Fodinicurvata sp. EGI_FJ10296: one gene and its partner. The main gene of each other region encodes a partner of the protein of the gene in region 2 in a complex. Links are inferred from orthologs where the notes say so. Each region holds a gene or a part of one and is shown on either strand. Other genes may lie near its edges.

Region 1 (2,963 bases), on a different replicon or contig from region 2:
GGGTGTTCTTCTCGGCCTCAGCCTGATGGCGACGAGCTTCATCGCCTCCTACTGGCTGGACCTGCCGCTGTCGCCACGCGCGCGCCTGGGGGAACTCCGGCGGCTGTTCCTCAGGGCGTTCTTCCCGCTGTTGACGCCGGTGATCATCATCGGCGGCATCTGGACGGGATTCTTCACGCCGACCGAGGCCGGGGCGATCGCCTGCATCTATGCCTTCTTGCTGGGCACGGTCGTCTATCGCGATGTCGGCGTGCGCGATCTGGTGACCGTGCTGCAGCGGACGGTTTCCTTCACCGCCATCATCATGTTCATCATCGCCATCGCCACGTTCTACGGCTGGCTGCTGGTGCGGCTGCGCATCCCCCAGGAACTGGCGGTGATGCTGACCGATCTGAACATCGGCGTGACCGGAATCCTGTTCTGCATCGCCCTATTCTTCCTGATCATCGGCTGTTTCATGAGCGTCGTCGAAGCGGTGCTGATATTCACACCGATCTTCATGCTGTCGATCCAGTTTCTGGGCATCGACCCTGTGTTCTTCGGTGTGCTCATGGTTCTGACGCTTTCCGTCGGCGTGATCACACCGCCCTTCGGCAACGTCCTCTATGTGCTGGTCGGCATCGCCGGTATGCCGTTCGAAGAGGTGGTGCAGGCCGTGGCGCCGTTCCTGATCCCGATCTTTGTCGTGATCGCACTGCTGATCCTGTTCCCGTCACTGGTCACGTTCCTGCCGTCCATCCTTTCATGAGCGAGAGCCGCCGATCGCCGGTCGGGGAATGGTCCGGCGTCTCCGGGTGGGGGGGGATAGCCCCTACGACGCCGGCCTGATAGGCTGACGGTCCCGATCAGCTCCTATTCGATCATCCACTGCACGACCTTCAGGCCCGATCCAGTCCATGCCCGCTCAGAACGACCCGGAAACCCTCGCCCGCGGCCTTCGCGCCGGCAATCGCCGGGCTTTGGCGCGGACCATCACGCTGATCGAGTCCACGCGCGCCGATCAGCGGGCACAGGCCCGCGCGGTGCTGGAACAGGCCGCCGCCGACGCCGAGGCCGGGTCGCCGGAGACGATGCGGCTGGGCATCACCGGCGTTCCCGGTGTCGGCAAATCGACCTTCATCGAAAGCTTTGGCACGGCCCTGATCGAGCAGGGGCACAAGGTCGCCATACTGGCGGTCGATCCCAGCTCGGCGCGCAGCGGCGGCAGCATTCTGGGCGACAAGACGCGAATGGAGCATCTGGCCCGCAACCCGGACGCCTTCATCAGACCGTCGCCGACCGGCGGCAATCTGGGCGGTGTCGCGCGCCGGACGCGTGAAAGTATTCTCGCGTGCGAGGCGGCCGGCTATGATGTCGTGATCGTGGAAACGGTCGGCGTCGGACAGTCCGAAACGGCGGTCGCCGACATGGTCGACGCCTTTCTGCTGCTGCTGTTGCCCGGCGGCGGCGACGAACTGCAGGGCATCAAACGCGGCATCGTCGAACTGGCCGACATCGTCATCGTCAACAAGGCCGATGGCGCGATGACGGCTGCGGCGAACGAGGCCACGTCGGAATACCGCCGGGCGCTGACCTTCCTGCGCGGCCGTCAGGATGGCTGGAAGGTGCCGGTGCTGCAATGTTCAGCCCTTGAGGAGCGCGGGCTCGACCGCGTCTGGGAGAGCGTCGCCGCCTTCCGGGAGGCGCGGATCTCCGCCGGACTGTTCCATAAGAACCGCGAGCGTCAGGCGCTGTCCTGGATGTGGTCGGAAATCCGCGACACGCTGCTGGAGCGGTTCCGCGCCGATGCCGGTGTCCGCGCGCGGCTGGCCGAGATCGAGCAGGCCGTCGCCGACGGCACGATAACGCCGTCGGGGGCGGCCGATACCCTGCTGGGCACGTTCCTCAAGGACGCTCCAGCACCAGCTTCAGGCCCAGAAACGCCGGGGTCGGGTGGGTGATCACATAGGTGGGAATCTCGTCAAGATAGGACCGGAACCGGCCCTTGTCGATGAAGCGCTCGCGGAATGGCGACTGATCGAAATAGGGGCCGAGCTTGGGCACGATACCGCCGGCGATATAGATGCCGCCGAACGCCCCGATGGTCAGGGCAAGGTTGCCGGCCACCGTTCCCAGCATGCCGCAGAACATATCCACCGCTTCCCGGCAGATCGGGTCCCGGCCGGCGACCCCGGCCTCGGTCACGCCGGGCGGGTCGCGCATGGGCGCGTCTTCTTCGCCCTCCAGCGCCGCGATGGCCTCGTAAAGGTTGGTCAGCCCCATGCCGGACAGCACACGCTCGGCGGAGACATGCCGGTGCTTCTGGCGCAGCCATGTCAGGACGGCTTCTTCGCGCGCGGTGACCGCCGCCATGGTGACGTGCCCGCCTTCACCGGCCAGCGGTTGCCACGCCTCGCGCGTCGGGACAAGACCTGAAACCCCCAAACCGGTGCCCGGCCCGATGACGCCGACGGCGCGGCCGGGCAGGGGCTTGCCGTCGCCAACCTGACGAAAGTCGCCGGGGCCGAGCTGCGGCACCGACAAGGCGGCGGCGGTGAAATCGTTGACGACTTCGAGCCGGTCGAAACCGAACTGGGCCTTCATGCCGGAAATAGAGAAGGTCCATGCCTGATTGGTCATGGTCACCTGATCGCCGGTAATCGGCGAGGCGATGGCGATTGCCGCCGCCGCCGGCCGCGCCGGCGGGGCCACCTGATCGAGATAGCTTTCGATCGCGGCTTCCAGCGACGGGAAGTCCCGGCACGGAAGAATGCGGATATCCGCCACCCCTGCCGATGACACCAGGGCGAAGCGGGCGTTGGTGGCGCCGAGATCGGCGACGAGCGCTGGTCTGTCCAGGGGCATGTCGTGGCGTATCCTTACGTTCCGGCCGGATGGGCTTTGTCCGCAACGACTGGATCGCCAAATCGGTGACGCCCGTCAAGTCATTTCCCGTCATCGGCGTCGGGCGCCGCTGTTCCTCA
Region 2 (2,978 bases):
GACCAGGGTGCAGAGATGGTTGATCGTATAGCTTTCGGCCTCTGCGATTTCGGCGAGGCTCTGCCAGATCATCGGTTCCATGCGGACGCTGGTGCGGCGGCCGTCGACCGTGACGTTCCGGCAATACGGGCTCTGATCTTCGCTGAACGACCAGGGGTATTGGGGTAGCTTGTTCCTCATCAATGGCGGCTTTCGCTGGTGGTCGACGCGGATTGGAGAACTATGCCGAAGGATTTCCTCTTTAAAGTTGCATTTCACGGCATGCAACATATTTTTGGCGCCCGGTGTCGTGACTCGCCTGGTGAGATGCCCACCAGACAGGGGCCGCGACGATGGACCGGGCCGGGGCGGGCGCTGTAGGATGTCGGCAATGATGGAATGCGGTGCTGCGGGGTAAGGCCATGAGCGGATCGGACAAAGACATCCTTGCGGCATGGGCGGACGCTGCCCAGCGCGAGTTGAAGGACAAGCCGCTGCACACGCACGTCTGGGAGACGCCGGAGGGGCTGACCATCAAGCCGCTGTACACGGCCGCCGATCTGGCAGGTGTGCCGGGACTGAATTCCGCCCCCGGCACGGCGCCGTATGTGCGCGGCCCCCGCGCCACTATGTACACCAACCGCCCCTGGACGCTGCGCCAGTATGCCGGGTTCGCCACGGCGGAGCGCAGCAACGCGTTCTATCGGGCCAATCTGGCGGCCGGCCAGTCGGGATTGTCGGTCGCGTTCGATCTGGCGACCCATCGCGGCTATGACAGCGATCATCCGCGCGTCGTCGGCGATGTTGGCAAGGCGGGTGTCGCGATCGACAGCGTCGAGGATATGAAGATCCTGTTCGACCAGATCCCGCTGGACCGGATGTCGGTGTCGATGACCATGAACGGCGCTGTCCTGCCGGTGCTGGCGGGCTACATCGTTGCGGCCGAGGAGCAGGGCGTCGCGCCGTCGGCGCTCAGCGGCACCATTCAGAACGACATTCTGAAGGAGTTCATGGTCCGCAACACCTATATTTTCCCGCCGGAACCGTCGATGCGCATCGTGGCCGACGTCATCGAATACACCGCCGCCAACATGCCGCGCTTCAACTCGATCTCGATCAGCGGTTATCACATGCAGGAAGCGGGCGCGACGGCGGTCGAGGAACTGGCGTTCACCTTGGCCGACGGGCTGGAATATGTCCGCACGGCGGTCGCGCGCGGTCTGGATGTCGATGCCTTTGCACCGCGCCTGTCGTTCTTTTTCGGCATCGGCATGAATTTCTTCATGGAGGTGGCAAAGCTGCGGGCCGCCCGGGTGCTGTGGGCGGAAATGATCGAACGGGAATTCGCGCCAAAGGACCCCCGGTCCAGCATGCTGCGCACCCATTGCCAGACGTCCGGCGTCTCGCTGACCGAACAGGACCCCTATAACAACGTCGTGCGGACGACCATCGAGGCGATGGCAGCGGTGCTGGGCGGTACGCAGAGCCTGCACACCAACGCTTTCGACGAGGCGCTGGGCCTGCCGACGGATTTCTCTGCCCGCATCGCCCGCAACACGCAGTTGATCCTGGCTGAGGAAACCGGCATTCCCAAGGTCATCGACCCGCTGGGCGGATCCTATTACGTCGAAGCGCTGACCCGCGATCTGGCGGACGCCGCGCGCGCCCTGATCGGCGAGGTCGACGAGCTCGGCGGCATGACCAAGGCGGTGGCGGTCGGCATGCCCAAGCTGCGGATCGAGGAATCGGCGACCCGCCGGCAGGCCCGGATCGACCGCGGTGAGGAGACGATCGTCGGCGTCAATCGCTATGCCGTCGAAAACCCCGAGCGTGTGGACGTGCTCAGCATCGATAACGCCCAGGTGCTGGCCTCGCAGACCGAACGGCTGGCGGCCCTGCGCCGGACCCGCGATCAGGGCGCCGTCGATGCCGCGTTGGCGGCGCTGACGCGGGCTGCGGAATCCGGCCAGGGGAACCTGCTGGAACTGTCGATTGACGCGGCGCGCGTGCGCGCGACGGTCGGCGAAATGACCGAGGCGCTGGAGCGGGTTTTTACCCGGCATCGGGCCGTGACCCGCTCGATCAGCGGCGTCTATGGCCATGCTTACGAGGGCGACGAGGGATACGCCAAAATCGTGGCCGACGTCGCCGCTTTTGCCGAACGCGAGGGGCGCCGGCCGCGCCTGCTGGTGGTCAAGTTGGGCCAGGACGGCCATGACCGCGGCGCCAAGGTGATCGCGACAGCCTTCGCCGATATCGGCTTTGACGTGGATGTCGGGCCGCTGTTCCAGACGCCGGAAGAAGCCGCAAGGCAGGCAATCGAGAACGATGCCCATGTAATCGGCGTTTCCAGCCAGGCAGCCGGCCACATGACGCTCGTGCCGTCGCTGGCGGCGGCGCTCAAGGCCGAGGGCGGCGACGACATCCTGATCGTCTGCGGCGGCGTGATTCCCCCGCAGGACTATGACGCGCTGATGGAAGCCGGCGTCGCCGCGATCTATGGGCCGGGTACGAATATTCCCATGGCGGCGGCCGAGGTTCTTGCCCTGCTCGACGCCCGCCAGTGATCCGCAACACGGCGCCGCTATAGCGGCCAGAAGCGCGGAATGACCAGGATCGCGGTCGCCCCGACAAGGATGTTCATCGGCAATCCCACGCGCAGGAAATCGACGAACCGATAGCCGCCGGCGTTATAGACCAGCGTGTTTGTCTGGTAGCCGATCGGCGTGGCGAAGGTGGCCGAGGCGGCGAACATGACGGTGACGACGAACGGCCGGGCATCGACGCCGAGTTGATCGGCAAGGCCGATGGCAATTGGCGTCATCAGCACCGCGACGGCATTGTTCGAAATCAGTTCGGTCATGAACGAGGTGACGATATAGATCGTCGCCAGGATCGCGATCGGCGGCAAATCGCGCACCACCGTCAGCGCACCGTCAACGATGATGGCCATGGCGCCGGTCTTGTCCAGTGCGCGGCTGAACGCCAGCATGCCGAAA

What was found. The genes of interacting proteins can lie anywhere in the genome.
Region 1: the proteins of scpA (region 2) and meaB are in contact, whole or in part, in a crystal structure (PDB 8DPB), measured with the Methylorubrum extorquens proteins. The link is inferred for Fodinicurvata sp. EGI_FJ10296 from one-to-one orthologs. Residues at the interface, in SOR27001.1 of Methylorubrum extorquens: Glu577, Glu578, Asn579, Asp580, Gly581, Arg582, Arg583, Arg585, His596, Ala604, Ser605, Ala608, Asp609, Gly611, Phe612, Asp613, Val614, Asp615, Ile616, Gly617, Pro618, Leu619, Glu625, Arg628, Gln629, Val631, Glu632, Asn633, Asp634, Glu661; in SOR26638.1 of Methylorubrum extorquens: Arg20, Ala21, Ala24, Arg25, Thr28, Ser32, Arg33, Arg34, His37, Thr98, Gly99, Gly100, Ser101, Ile102, Leu103, Lys106, Thr107, Ala110, Ala113, Ile114, Asp115, Arg116, Ala118, Phe119, Ile120, Arg121, Pro122, Pro124.

What each region holds. Positions count from the first base shown.
Region 1 is NZ_JBFCVL010000008.1:226,578-229,540, reverse strand. The notes cover bases 28-2,918. They hold meaB (methylmalonyl Co-A mutase-associated GTPase MeaB), read left to right. Parts: upstream 28-896; coding sequence 897-1,940; downstream 1,941-2,918. Other genes in these bases: ABZ728_RS18215 (glucokinase), read right to left, coding at 1,885-2,844; ABZ728_RS18225 (TRAP transporter large permease), read left to right, coding at 28-748. Outside these bases: more of ABZ728_RS18225, read left to right, coding at 1-27. UniProt on the Escherichia coli protein: Binds and hydrolyzes GTP. Likely functions as a G-protein chaperone that assists AdoCbl cofactor delivery to the methylmalonyl-CoA mutase (MCM) ScpA and reactivation of the enzyme during catalysis.
Region 2 is NZ_JBFCVL010000012.1:61,251-64,228, reverse strand. Bases 68-2,973 are described here. They hold scpA (methylmalonyl-CoA mutase), read left to right. Parts: upstream 68-401; coding sequence 402-2,546; downstream 2,547-2,973. Other genes in these bases: ABZ728_RS21240 (SLC13 family permease), read right to left, coding at 2,564-2,973; ABZ728_RS21250 (ribbon-helix-helix domain-containing protein), read right to left, coding at 68-180. In the rest of the region: more of ABZ728_RS21250, read right to left, coding at 1-67; more of ABZ728_RS21240, read right to left, coding at 2,974-2,978. UniProt on the Escherichia coli protein: Catalyzes the interconversion of succinyl-CoA and methylmalonyl-CoA. Could be part of a pathway that converts succinate to propionate.